DNA from 2 places in the Parabacteroides timonensis genome. Region 2 is predicted to be linked to the other one. Evidence: riboswitches for the same ligand, from Rfam matches in the RefSeq annotation. Region 2 holds a riboswitch; the other holds the start of a gene.
What was found. Region 2 has a riboswitch for cobalamin ahead of BQ7394_RS14480 (ribonucleoside-diphosphate reductase subunit alpha). Riboswitches for the same ligand answer to the same signal wherever they lie in the genome.
Positions count from the first base shown of each region.

Region 1: another riboswitch for cobalamin. It lies ahead of BQ7394_RS01450 (TonB-dependent receptor plug domain-containing protein); the one in region 2 lies ahead of BQ7394_RS14480 (ribonucleoside-diphosphate reductase subunit alpha).

Region 1 is NZ_LT669940.1:151,102-158,649, reverse strand. It holds gene BQ7394_RS01455 (DUF5074 domain-containing protein) at 1-921, opposite strand, end outside; gene BQ7394_RS01450 (TonB-dependent receptor plug domain-containing protein) at 941-2,947, opposite strand; cobalamin riboswitch at 2,981-3,180, opposite strand; gene BQ7394_RS01445 (DUF6383 domain-containing protein) at 3,307-5,232, opposite strand; gene BQ7394_RS01440 (fibrobacter succinogenes major paralogous domain-containing protein) at 5,252-6,574, opposite strand; gene BQ7394_RS01435 (formylglycine-generating enzyme family protein) at 6,582-7,548, opposite strand, start outside.
Region 2 is NZ_LT669941.1:1,703,092-1,710,639, forward strand. It holds gene BQ7394_RS14455 (AsmA-like C-terminal region-containing protein) at 1-2,292, shown strand, start outside; gene rfbB (dTDP-glucose 4,6-dehydratase) at 2,293-3,432, opposite strand; gene rfbC (dTDP-4-dehydrorhamnose 3,5-epimerase) at 3,441-4,001, opposite strand; tRNA gene BQ7394_RS14470 (tRNA-Cys) at 4,159-4,233, shown strand; tRNA gene BQ7394_RS14475 (tRNA-Cys) at 4,270-4,341, shown strand; cobalamin riboswitch at 4,479-4,696, shown strand; gene BQ7394_RS14480 (ribonucleoside-diphosphate reductase subunit alpha) at 4,762-7,281, shown strand; gene BQ7394_RS14485 (ribonucleotide-diphosphate reductase subunit beta) at 7,297-7,548, shown strand, end outside.

The DNA of each region.
Region 1 (7,548 bases), on a different contig from region 2:
CTTACCCTTTCCATATTCAGACAAAGCTACATAGATCTTACCGTTAGCAGCAGCCAACTGCTCCGGATAACGGCTGGATTTCACTTCGTTTCCATCTTTATCGGTAGTAGTTGCCATTCCCAGGGATATTTCCTTTTCCAGTTCCAGTGAAGTTGTATCGAGTACAGCTACTGAACTGCCATAATAATAGGAAACATATACTTTTCCATCCAGCGCAGTGAAGCAACGTGGATTCATTGTTTCGCCAGCACTGTTCTTAGGCGTGAATTCTTTTATTTCTTTCCCCTGTCTGTCAAGAACGACCAACCGGTTAGAAGAAGTAACAGATACATAGATCTTAGAACCATACATAAACATCTGTTCGGCATCAGAACCCAATCCCTTACCATTAACAGACTGATAATAATTTGAAGTTAGCTTACCTGCAGCCAGATCATAATAACTGATAGTTGCATTGTTGGCATTGAAATTTCCACGATTCAGTATATAATAACCTACTGTCTGCGGCTGAGGTTCGGGAACATCGACATTGATATCTTGTACAGCAATACTTGCTGCATTTCCTGATTCTCCTACAACATTCTTTGCAACAACCAATAAAGTTGTATTATAGGTTGTACCTGCCGGCACCTCAAAGGAGGTCTTTCCGGTTGCAACCTCACCTAATTTTGTAGTCCTATCAGTTGCGCTACTACCCAGATAAACTACATAACCTGTGATATCGGCTTCGGAAGCAGGAAGAGTCCAAGAAAGCGTTCCTCCGATTTTCAGTACTTCTTCATCCGTATCTAAAAAAGAGAGATTGGTAACTACGGCCGAAGGCACACTTAGTTCATCCTCATCGTCATCACTACAGGATGAAAAGGAGATGGTAAACAATGTACACAAAGTGAACAGGAATAATAAATTTCTGACTTTCATTTGTTCTGTTTTAAAGTTATTAATATGTAATTTTTATGCTTGCTCTGAAAGAACGTCCCGGCATCGGGTAATAACGTATCACATCGTAGGTTACATTCCCCAGGTTAACCACTTCCGCCTGCAGGCGCAACTGGCATTTTCCCAATGTAAAAGAACGGTTCACAGTTATTTGCTGTTCCACATATCCATCTATCAGGTTTGTTTCGATATTTTGAGGAAGCGAATAACGGTCACCCACAGCTGTAAGCATCCAACCGACATTCACCCATGGATTTTCGAGGGTTACGGAAGTCACCCCCGTATGCTCGGGAGTATAAGGGATCTGATTATCATAAATCTTTGAACCTTCTTCCGTTTTATCAACGGCATGTTGCCAGGTATAGGAAGCATCCATCTGCAACGCCATCCTGAACGGCAAAAGAACATGTGCCGACAAGTTCGCATCTATTCCTTTAATCTCTACGACTCCCATATTCATCATCTTCCAGATAAACATGGTCGGGATAGCAACGATCTTATCTTTTACCCGGTTATAATAGCCATCCACCGTAAAACTCAGATAGTCCGTACCAATGACAGGACAACTGCCGCTCCACGTAAGTCCTACATTATATTGGGTTGCTTTCTCGGGTTTCAAGTCCTTATTGCCAAAACGGTCATAATAAAGATCATTAAAAGTAGGCATACGGAAAATATCTTTATAAGAAGCCCGGACACGTAAATTCTGATTTCTCAACAGACGGTAAGAAACGCTTACTGCCGGCGACAACCGTTTTCGGTCGGCTGCCGGTTCTCCTATTTCCAGTTCTTCCGTGGCAAACGTACCTAATAGACTAGCGGTTGCCGTCAGCCGGGTATCTTTATATTGTGCAGCCAAAGCCGATAAAGAGGTATAGCGTGTAGGAAACGGGCATTTAGGTATTGTTGCGTCCAACGTATTGACAAAGAAGTCTTCCGCCAGCGAAAAAGAAATGACTGGCAGTGGTTGATATAACAAAGCGGCAGAACCATAATACTCCCGTTGGGTATACACATCTGTCTGTACACCGTTGGGATGGCGACTGTGGAAGTCCTGATAACGGTTCCAGGCATAATCGAATTTACCTTTTGCTTTGAAAGAGAACAGGTCGCCGAACTTCTTATCGTAGCCTGCCTGCAAGAAACCATTCCGGTTCTTCAACCGTTCCTTATGATAATCGTTATAGAGGATAACCGATCCGGGCAATCCGCGGTCGGAGTCAAACCAGTATCCTTTCAGTTGCAAGGCACCTGCCTTGTTCCAGTCGGCAAATAAATTCAGTTCGCCATGCCAGGCTGAAATATCGCTATTCTTTCTTTTCTCCTCCGTCACAATATTCCCGTTCGTAAAAGTATAAGGATATTGCCCGTCGGCACGCTGCCAATCGGCAAACGCAGAAAGTACATATTTCCCGGAAAGCTTTTGCTCATAGCGAAGGGAAGGATTGAACATTCCAAATGAGCCGGCCTTAACCAAACCTCTTAAGTTAAAGTCCTTCTCTTTAAAAGACGGCGTTTCTGTCTTCACACTCAACGCCCCCGCCGATGCATACATCCGGGCCGTCTGGAAAATATCGTCGGTCTGTCCGATCGAAAGTGAAACCATTTCTACATTATCCAGTGAAAAGCGGCTGATATCGACCTGTCCGCTCTGGGCATCCGTTATCGTCACGCCATCATAGCTGACGGCTGTATGTTGTGCACCCAGGCTGCGCACCGAAACAGTCTTCAATCCCCCTATCCCACCGTAATCCTTTACGGTAGCACCGGAGAAACGTTTTACCGCTTCCGACAGGTCCTGTATACCCAACCGTTCGATACCGGCACGATCCATCACCTGCAAAGGAGTCGCTTCGCGGGTAGTGGACGGACGCGCCTTCTCCACCACTTCCACCCCTTTCAGCTGATGATAAGTCGTAGTATCTATCTGTTGTGCATTGACCGACACAGCCGCATACAGCCATGCGCCAAACAGGCATAGAGTTCTTATTATGTATAAATTCCGCATATATCTTAGGTCTATCAATACCTTACCCGAGGCATTGCATATCGAATGATGGCAGGTTTTCTGACTCGTTCTCCCATGATCGGCCGCCTTCCCAACTTTGCAGTCAGTGGCAACAAGATTTGCCGGGGTTATAGAACTTACAGCTACGGGTACAGTTCCGGATTTACACCGGATTCCCTTTTACTAACGATTAGCGACAGCTAAACCGCTACACCACAATTCGATGACAAAAATACGGATTTATATCTAATGAGCGTAGTATTTTCTACATTTTATGATTCCGGGACAAAGCCTTCTCTTATCCCGGAATCACAAGACATCATAGATCCGAAAGGATATTTACCTGACAGTAAACCTATTTAGTAAACACATATTTTCTGAGCTTTATCGCCACATTTCACGATATAGATACCGGAAGAAGGTAGCCGTATCTCCATATTCTCCGATGCTTTTTGGGTCTGGTAGCATAATTGTCCACCCAGATCCGACACCAAAAGAGGATGACCTTCGCACCCCTCAACCAGCATCCGTCTATTTTTAGCCGACACTGTGAACCGCTGTTGTTCGGCGATTGTCTTATTACTAACCGATTCTCCCTGAGGAAACTCGAGAACTGCCGCTTCACCGGGTTGCAGGATTATCGTCGCAGAATTACCGTTGACACTGACCGGTTTACCCCTCCATATCTCTTCTATTTTACCCAAAGAGGCTTTGCCGGTATAAGTCACGGTGATAGTTTTCGCTTTGGAATTATCCGTAACAGGATCGGCATGAGAAGTCTTGGTCAGGCCATCGTTGTTGATAAGCGTTACATAGAATGCTCCGTCCTTCACATTGACGAGATGTTCTACCGTTTCGGAAAAGGTAAAAGGGACGTCATATTTAAAATACTCAGCCATAACCTCATCCAAAGCAGATACTTTATATCCGACGATCAAACCTCTACCCAATTCCTCCTTCTTCACTTGCCCGATGCCTACTGTACCAAAACCGAACTGGGGGAAATTATAAGCATCAGCAAGAACCACACCTCCATTTTCAGCATACGACTTCAAATTAGCAAGTTCCCCATCCGACAGTTTCACATCCCCGCTAAGCATCACGACTTTATAAGTATTAAGCAAATCGAGCGGCGCGTCCTGTAACAAGAAATCAAACTGGTCGGCGAACGGCCCGTTTACCATTGTCCCTCTCTCATTACCATTCCGTTCCACGGAAAATGTTTCAGGCCACAGTTTCTCTATTAATGTGAATGTCCGCATATCAGCTTCTTCATAATCAAATTTCCCAAAGGCTTTCTGACCTGACGGCTGACGGTCCATACCATGATAGCGGTCGAGTAAAACAGCAACCGGAGTATAAGTGATACCCACCTGATGCTCTTTGGAAAAAGCGGTCAGCCGTTGGAACACTTTCCCGTAAGGAGTCAGGTCATAAGTTCCGTCGGATGTTTTTTCTTCATAAAAAGAGATCGCTCCACCAGCTTCAGCTATCACAGCATCGGCACCTGCCATATAACTCATCAGCATGGAACGTTCCAACAAGCTGATTGAATGCCCGTGATTCGCTCCACTGTAACCTTCCCAAATCCCATGTGTGGAATAATCGAGAATACTTGCACCATGCCAGGCTGAAAAATCGATCGTCCACGGACGGTTATATTGCTTGGCAGCTCCCCGGTTCATTGCGATATGAAGCTGGTAACCGTGAATATTCTCGCCGATCTCACTGCCTAACACATCCGCCCCTTCGGCACCGGCATAATGATGCCAGCAGTGGTGCCCGTTCATAGAATACCAGGGATACCCCTGATCAATGGTATGCCAGGTATTCTCATCCACCCGGTATCCATATTGGGACTTAACGAACTCCATAATTTTCCCCAATGCCTGTTCCCTGCTCGTTATGGCCGCCAGGTTATCCAGATAGATATTATTAATCATCCTTCCGGCGCCATCATACTGCCCCGTAGCCAGATTCAGGACGGTATATCCCCACTCGGCAACTTTAATATCAGGCAGTTTGGATGAGGGTTCGCCTACCTGATGTTTTTCGATAGACTTAATTGTCGTTCCATGATCGCGATAAGCACCCAACGAACTGACTTCCACTTCTACAGCAAACCCCGACTCCCAGAGTGTAGGCCCCAGCCATAAAGATGGCCGGGAAATATAAGTAGATTGTAGAATATCCGTTTCAGTATTCTGTGCACATGAAAGAGGAACCGTACAGAATGCTAATAATACACATATTATATAATTGATAGAATGATCTCTTTTCTTCATCTTGTCAGTTATTTATAAATTAATCCATTACGTATCTTACAGACATGCCCACACAAGAAGGGAAGTCGCTAAACCGACCTGTTGCCAACCCACTGGAGAAGAACCGGTAATAAGGGTTCAACTGGCCATCGGAACGATGGTCATTGATGGTCGATGTCCAGAAAAAGCCTAATTCGTCACAGTTCTGGAAAGCGCCGCCACACCACTGCTTTCCTGCAGGGTGAAGATTGAACTCCAACGTATTACTCCATGCGCCAAGCCCTTCCCAGGTATCTGCCTTCAGCCTGTCGTTCGTACTGCCGCGCCAATCGTCGTCCCGGGCCACATCCTCCGGAGTCATTCCAGTCAATAGCTCCAACTCCTGCCATTCGGCATCCGACGGCAGATGCCATCCTTCCGGAGCCACTTGTTGGGCCATACCGAAAGAATATAAGCAACCGTATGTCCGGTAATAATCGCTCGCTTTCGCTTCTTCCACGCTATTACCGCTATATTGCTGTACCCAGACTTCATTATTTATACCATTCGCTGGGATATGACGGAAGTTCTGTGTAAGCCATACGGAATTTCCATACTGTCTAACTGTATACGACTCATTATCGCGCGGATCGATGAATTTATCATCCATAAACAAAACCAGCAGCGTAGAACTATAAGATATTCCATATTTATTCTGAGCATACGCACGCACATAATATTTCCTGAACCATTGCAGGTCATTCATTTTTGTGGTGAATGTACCTATACCCAGGTCGGATGGTATTGTCTCGCCGTCTTCCAGTGTCGGACTTGCATTCGTATTGCTCCATACAAGTCCTTTTGAGGAAATATCATCTCCACCCGGCGCATCCAGGCTGGCCGTTATTGTAACATTGGTCGAACCTTCCTCTTTCTCATATTCCATTTCGATAGATATGGTGGGAGGTACTTCCTGTGAAGTCACGAACAGAACCGGATAACCGACCGATCGTCCGGCATCCGCAATCACATACGCCTGTGCACAATAGGCTGTCTCCTTTTTTAGTCCGGTAAGTGTATATTCGAATTCACCGTCGAGCGGGATACTCACCTTAGTACCCTGGCCGGCCAGGATCTCGTTCGCCTCGATATCCGTTGTACTCTCCGTGATCTGTCCGGTTGAATTCTCCATATAGATAAATCCCCGTTCCAGAACATTGCTACCACCGTTCAGTCCCTTTCCGGTAAGAATAGCTTTTTCGCAAGTGACACCTTTTGGCGAAGTGGTCTGGGCAATAGGTTGTACGGCCGGATTACAATCTTCGTCTCGTTTACAGGTTACAAGTAAACAAACGGCTGCTATGCATAATAATATATTTCTCATCGTATCTCTATAATTTAATGACCACTCTGAAACCGACATAAGGAGAGGCAGTTCCCGGCTTCATGGAACCTCTTGCCGTAACCGTGGAAGGAGACTGGTTGTAACTGCCGCCACGTATCACCTTGGCATCACCTGACTTAGGACCTTCGGGATCTTTCTGAACTGAATTTTCATACGCTTTATCCGAATACCAGTCGTTACACCATTCGGCAACATTACCCGACATATCGTATACACCCAGTCCATTACTCTTTTTAGCTCCTCCCACCTGCAATTCCGTTATATCGAACCATCCGACTTCATCGGCACGGTCGCTACCGGAATATTTGAAATTGGCAAACGACAAGCCACCTTTTGCTGCAAACTCCCATTCGGCTTCCGTAGGGAGATATCCGCCACGCGATTTACAATAGGCTTCTGCCCCGTACCAGGTCACACAGATTGCCGGTTTATCACCTGCACCGGCTTTAGGTACGAACAAACCTCCGTCGAGAGTAATAAGGACGTCCGGAGAACCCATATCTATCCACTTTTCACCGTTCTTCGCCCCGTTTGTACCGACATCCTGCTTGTTCAGGAACTCGCAGAACTCTGTATTTGTAATTTCCTTTGTGGATATATAAAAATTATGACTTAACTCGACCTGGTGAACCGGCATTTCATCAACAGCCCCCCCGGCATTTCCCATCGAATAGATGCCGGACTCCACAAAACAAAAATCATCGTATATCTTGCCGGTCTTTACCCTAGCTGGATAACTATAAAAAGTACCTTGCTTATTAGTGGCAAAAAAACGTACATAATAGACCGTATCAGGTTGCAACCCGATCACCCTCATCTGGAAGATTCCAGGTTCGGGATTTTCCACTTCGCTCTCCTGTACCGTATTGTCGAGAGTTGCAAATTCCAGGGCTTTTTCATCGTCTGGAACCGTCGATTTCAGTACCCAGCAAGCACCGCTCCGTTCAATAGGA
Region 2 (7,548 bases):
AACCTGTGTTGCAAGATAGAAAACGGTTCTTATCATATGAAGGGGGTCAAACAGGGAATCGATACCCTGCAAATGGATATGGATCTGCATCTGAACGGCATGTATCCCGACTCGTCGTTCCTTTCCCTCGAACAACTGACACTGAAAGGACTGACCACCTCCCTCGATATGCAGGGCAAAGTCAGCAATCTGCTGACCTCACCGAATGTGGATACAAACATAAAAGGAAAAATCGACTTCACCCGTCTGGCAAAAGAATTCATTAATCCGGATACCTTGTTCCTGCAAGGGGTGATGGATGCCGATCTCTCCGCCTCTTTTAATGTAGACGACCTATTGAACAGCCAGTACGGAAAGGTTCATGCTTCCGGCCGCCTGAATATTGACACGCTGAAAGCTTACAGCCTGCCGCTTGGAATGGATGTGTTTATTGCCAAAGCACATTTTTCCGTAGACTCGACAGGGCTGAGTAGTTCGTATCTGGACAACAAAGACTTGTTGAGTATGTCAATGTCGGTAGACAGCCTGAACGTCAAATACCAGGATGCTATAAGTACCAACATAAGTAAGTTGGCTATACAGGCAAAGACTTCTCCTGTAATAGATACAACAGCCGTTATCCCGATGACAGGTCAAATCAGATTCGATTATCTGCGTACCCGTCTGCCGGATTCCGTATTACTGGTAGCCGGAAAGACTGTATTGAAAGGGGGGATCAAATCTTCGGCTTCCGACAAACGGATACCGACACTCGGGGCTACGATCTCCGTCGATACGCTACGTTATTTTATTATCCCCATGCGTACCGGGATGATACTTTCGGAAAATACATTTAATCTGGAAGCCCTACCTTACCGTGATGCGATGCGTCAGCGATGGCTTGCCCGGACAGATACGGCCACACGTACCAACTCAGCAAGACGGCCACGTCGTACAAGGACAACAGGCAGCCAGGTTCAAATAGACTCCACCGACGTCACCTCCCAACTATTACGACAGTGGGAAGTGCGGGGCAGCCTCTCGTTCAAACAGATGCGCGGGTTCAGCCGGATGATGCCTATCCCGATGAAAATCGATCAGACAACATTGAAATTTAACACAAACGATATCACTCTCACCGATGCTCGTCTGCACCTGGGCAAAAGCGATTTCATGCTGAACGGAGAAATCAAAAGTATCCGTCAGGCCATGTTGCGGGGAGGCAAGTTGAGAGGAAATTTCTCCCTTACCTCTGATTATATCGATTGCAACCAATTGATAAAAGCAATAAACTCCGGCATGCAATATGCCGAATTACAAGAGTCCACCGGCCATACCGGTATAGATGCGGAAAGCCTGGCGACCATGGATACCCATATCTTACAGGATTCTATTTCCGTAGCCTCACTCGACACGACCGATCAGGTATTCGTTATTCCGGCCAATCTGGATATGACACTCCATACCAATGCGAAAAAGATAGACTTCAAAGATGCCGAACTGAGTAATGTGGAAGGCGAAATTATTATCCGCGATCAAAGCGTCAACCTGAGTAACCTGGCGATGAACTCAAACATCGGCCGTGGAAATATGACGATGTTCTATACGGCAAAAGATAGCCGAGGGGCATCTGCCGGCTTCGATCTCGACATGGAAGATGTAATGGTTGAGAAACTGATCAGCCTGTACCCTGCTATCGACACACTGGTACCGATGTTACGTTCGTTTGAAGGAGTAGTGGATTGCCAGATCACAGCAACTTGTAAGATGGACTCCATGATGTCGCTCGAACTTCCGTCTCTGCATTCGGCTTGTTACCTGCATGGTGAAAACATGGTATTGCTGGATGGCGAGACGTTTACCGAAATATCGAAAACGCTTATGTTCAAGAATAAAAAACGGAATGTGATAGATAGCATTTCGGTCGACCTGGCCATCAAGGACAATAAAATAGAGGTATTCCCCTTCCTTGTCGAAATGGACCGTTATAAAGTAGCTGTCGGAGGTACGCATAATCTCGATATGACATTCAACTATCACCTATCAGTATTAAAATCACCCGTTCCATTCAAGCTGGGGATAGATATTACCGGTAATCTGGATAATTTCAAATACAAGATCGTGAAATGCCGCTATAAAGATCTCTTCAAGCCGGCCAAAGAAGCCGAACTGGATAGCACGCGCACAAATGTCCGCAAAGAAATACGCGAGTCGATACGTAAACAAATAAAAGAGACTGCTCCCGAATTGGTGAGCAGCCTCTCTTCAAATCATTCAGCGACTTCTCCAGATGGAGAAACCAATGTTTTGTAATTAACGGCCGGAGTACATCCGGTCGTAATATTTCATATAATCGCCGCCGGTAATATCTTCTACCCATTGTTGGTTTTCCAGATACCATCGGATCGTTTTTACGATACCGACCTCAAAGCTGGTTTCAGGTGTCCAGCCGAGTTCTTCCGATATTTTTGTCGGGTCGATGGCATAGCGCTGATCGTGTCCGAGGCGGTCTTTCACAAAAGTGATCAGGCTGTCGTTAATCCAGTCGATCGAAATCTGTCCATCCGGGCCAATCTCCTTCTTCTTGAGCATCTGGCGGTACTCGGGCTGCTCGGTCATTAACCGGTGGATTGTGCTGATGGTCAGTTTAACGATTTCAATATTCTGCTTTTCGTTATGACCACCTACATTATATACCTCTCCTACCCGTCCGCGATGAATAACGGCATCGATAGCCTTGCAATGGTCTTCTACATACAGCCAATCTCTTACATTCGTTCCGTCGCCATACACCGGCAGGGATTTACCCTCCAGGATATTCTTGATGATCAGTGGGATCAGCTTCTCCGGAAAATGATAAGGGCCATAATTATTAGAACAGCGGGTGATACTTACGGGCATTTTATAGGTATCGGAATAGGCTTTTACAAACAAGTCGGCGCTGGTCTTGGAAGCACTATACGGACTTCTCGGGTCCAACGGGGTAGTTTCGTGGAAATATCCCTCTGCTCCCAGACTGCCATACACCTCATCGGTCGATACCTGATGGAAACGGACTCCTTCCCTCCATTGAGGATAGCCGGTTTCGTCTTTTCCTGTCACCCAGGCTCTGCGGGCAGCATCGAGCAAGTTCTGTGTTCCCAAGATGTTGGTTACGAGAAATAACTGCGGATTTTCAATACTACGGTCCACATGGCTCTCTGCAGCAAAGTTGACCACATAATCGAAGTTATACTTTGCAAAAAGTTCATCAGCCAGAGCACGGTCACAGATATCTCCTTTTACAAATTCGCAACGCTTGCCATCAATATCTTCCGCAATCGTGCCCAAATTGCCTGCATAAGTCAACAGGTCGAGAATCACGATTTTTATATCCTGATGTTCCGCCAGCATATATTTGATAAAGTTAGCACCAATAAAACCGGCTGCACCGGTAACCAGATAAGTCTTCATCGTCCGTATTATTTAAATGTAAAATTATATTCTGCCGCACTCAATAGCGGGGCTTTTGTATCTTTCTCTGATAAATTCACTGCATCTATGTCTGTGATTCCCCAATCTACACCAATTGCCGGATCGTTAAACCGCAAGCCTCTTTCATGGCTTGGCATATAAGGATTATCTACCTTATAGGTAAAAACGGCTTCTTCGCTCAACACATGAAATCCATGGGCAAATCCTTGTGGAATAAAAAACTGGCGTTTGTTCTCTGCGGAAAGTTCGACAGCTACATACTTACCGAACGTCGGAGAACCGGTACGAAGATCGACAGCCACATCCAATACCCGTCCTGTTATCACCCGTACCAACTTCGACTGCGAATAAGGAGCCAGCTGGTAATGCAGTCCTCTCAGTACTCCCCTGGAAGAGCAGGATTCATTGTCCTGTATAAAATTTATTTTACCAATGTGTTGTTCAAACTCTGCCTGCTTATAAGCTTCCATAAAATATCCCCTCGCATCATTAAACACTTTTGGTTCAATGATCCAGACACCGGGTATTTCCGTTTCTATATAATTCATTCCTTTATATTTATACTAACAGGAGACAAAGTAACTTCTTTTTCCTTAGTTCTGCAACTATCAACACCTGCAAAAAGAATGAAAAAGATTTGCATATTCCAAACATAATGCCTTTCTTTGCACTCGCAAAAACGATAAGACATCATTTGAAACAAACGGTTCCTTGGATGAGTGGCTTAGTCAGCGGTCTGCAAAACCGTGTACGGCGGTTCGAATCCGCCAGGAACCTCCAAAGAGATAAACTCATCGTTGAAGCAAAATAAAGTCCGGTTCCTTGGATGAGTGGCTTAGTCAGTGGTCTGCAAAACCATGTACGGCGGTTCGAATCCGCCAGGAACCTCAATATTACTGAAAAGCATCTGATGGTTTAACTTTCGGATGCTTTTTTTGTGTTCAAATCAGAACTTCAATTCAGTAATTATTTGCCACCTCTATTTCTTTTAACGTATTCCATGCTATTAGATTCCCAAATTCTGCTACCTTTGCTTTTGAACTGGTTTCGGATGGATTTCCTTCCATTCGGATTAAAAGGGAATCGGGTGAAAATCCCGAACAGTCCCGCTGCTGTAAAACTCCGCTCTACTTTCCGATAAAGACAATTGCCACTGGAGGTCCTCCCTTTAAAGGGAGGACACCGGGAAGGTATCGGAAATTAAGGAGTCAGTCAGAAGACCTGCCGTTCATTAAAGGCTGTTTCTACTCGTGGGGATAGGGGAACAGTACGAAAGTATACTCTAATTTTATTTTTCAAAAGTATCTCATGGAAATAACCAAGAGAAATGGGGCATCCGAACCTTATAACAGGGAGAAAATAACCGTTGCCATCCGGAAAAGCTTTGCCAGTACCGGACAGGAAATAGCGGACGAAAACATCCGCAGCATGGTGGATGAAGTGGAGCGTTTTGTAAACAGCAATGTAGCAAACCGCAGTGTAGAACGCATTCAGGACGAAGTGGAACGTAGCCTGATGGAACATGGTTTTTATGCCGAAGCTAAAAACTATATACTCTATCGCTGGCAACGGACGGAACGAAGGAAAGCCCTCAATCACATTACACATGAAGTGGGTGATACGACCATTATGGAGACACTCAAAGCTATACAGGATAAATTCACTGCCAACGAATACAGTCTGACTATACTGGCTGAGAAATTTTTCAGTTTCTGTAAACCTGAAATGCCATCCAAAGAACGACTGACGGCACTCATCAAAGCGGCAGTAGAACTGACTACACAGGAAGCTCCCGACTGGGAATTCATTGCAGCCCGTCTATTAAACTTCCAGTTGGCAAAGAAACTAAAAAAACAGGAAGAAGCTGTCGGTATCCATACATTCTATGATAAATTAAGCTATCTCACCAACGAAGGATTATATGGTAACTATATACTGGCTAATTACTCTCAGCAAGAGATAGAAGAAGCTGCCGGATTTATCTGTCCGGAAAGAAATGAACTGTTTAATTATTCAGGACTGGATTTACTGGCGAAACGCTACCTTATCCGTACCCGTTCTCATGAACCGGTAGAATCCGTACAGGAAATGTTTCTGGGAATCGCCCTGCATCTTGCCATGCCCGAACAGCACGACCGGATGTTGTGGGTTAAAAAGTTCTACGACCTGTTGAGTAGCCTCCAGGTTACGATGGCAACTCCTACGCTTTCCAACGCACGCAAGCCTTATCACCAACTTTCCAGTTGCTTTATCGATACCGTACCCGACAGCCTGGAAGGTATCTACCGCAGTATTGACAATTTTGCGATGGTCAGCAAGTTTGGCGGAGGTATGGGGATGTACTTCGGGAAAGTACGTGCCACAGGTGGTAATATACGAGGATTTAAAGGAGTTGCCGGAGGTGTGATCCGTTGGATGAAACTGGTAAACGATACAGCTGTCGCCGTAGATCAATTGGGTATGCGGCAGGGAGCCGTAGCAGTGTATCTCGACGTTTGGCACAAAGATTTACCTGAATTTCTCCAACTCCGTACCAATAATGGCGACGACCGGATGAAAGCCCATGATATATTTCCGGCAGTATGTTATCCCGACCTGTTCTGGCGCATGGCAAAAGAAGACCTGAACCAGATATGGTATCTGTTTTGCCCGAATGAGATAATGACTATCAAAGGATATTGCCTGGAAGATTATTATGGCGAAGAATGGGAACAAAGATATCTGGACTGTGTGAACGATAATCGCCTTTCAAAACGCAGTATAAGTATTAAAGATATTATCAGGCTGGTATTGCGCTCGGCTGTAGAAACCGGTACTCCTTTCACTTTCAACCGTGACACCGTAAACCGTGCCAACCCTAATCCTCACCGGGGTATCATTTACTGTTCGAACTTATGTACGGAAATAGCACAGAACATGTCATCCATCGAATCCGTCTCTACTGAAATCCTCACAGAGAACGGTGATACAGTCGTGGTGAAAACAGTTCGCCCAGGCGATTTCGTGGTATGTAATCTAGCCAGCTTATCACTTGGGCATTTGCCGTTGGAAGATGAACAACAGATGAAAGAAAAGGTGGCGACAGTGGTCCGTGCACTCGATAATGTGATCGACCTTAATTTCTATCCCGTACCCTTTGCACAGATAACGAATCATCGTTACCGCAGTATCGGCCTTGGGGTAAGCGGTTACCATCACGCGCTTGCCGTACGCGGCATCCGTTGGGAAAGCGATGAACATCTGACTTTTATGGACAAAGTATTTGAGCGTATCAACTATGCGGCTATTGAAGCCAGTGCTGAATTGGCAAAAGAAAAAGGGCGGTACGAATATTTTGAAGGAAGCGACTGGCAAACCGGAGCTTATTTCATAAAACGAGGATACAAATCGGCGGAATGGAACCGGTTACAGGAAAAAGTCAGGGTAAATGGCATGAGAAATGCCTATCTTCTTGCCATAGCCCCTACCAGCAGTACAAGCATTATCTCAGGAACAACCGCAGGAATAGATCCGGCGATGAAACGTTTCTTCCTCGAAGAAAAGAAAGGTACCATGCTTCCGCGCGTAGCTCCTGCCTTGTCGGACAAGACTTATTGGTTATATAAAAGCGCCTACCAGATAGACCAGCAATGGAGTATCCGTGCTGCGGGTGTCCGGCAACAACATATCGATCAGGCACAAAGCATGAATCTATATATCACCAACGAGTTCACCATGAAACAATTACTCAACCTTTATCTGCTGGCTTGGGAATGCGGAGTGAAAACGGTATATTATGTTCGAAGTAAATCACTGGAAGTAGAAGAATGTGAAAGTTGTACATCATAAAAAACTATAAGAACGATGGAAACAAAAATATTAAAGAAGAACGCCTTATTCAATCCGGAAGGCGACACAGAAATCCGTCTCCGGAAAATGATCGGCGGAAATACCACCAATTTGAACGACTTTAATAATATGCGTTACAAATGGGTGAGCAGTTGGTATCGTCAGGCAATGAACAATTTCTGGATACCCGAAGAGATCAATCTGTCGCAGGATACAAAGGATTATCCTCACCTGGAACCAGCTGAACGGACAGCTTACAACAAAATT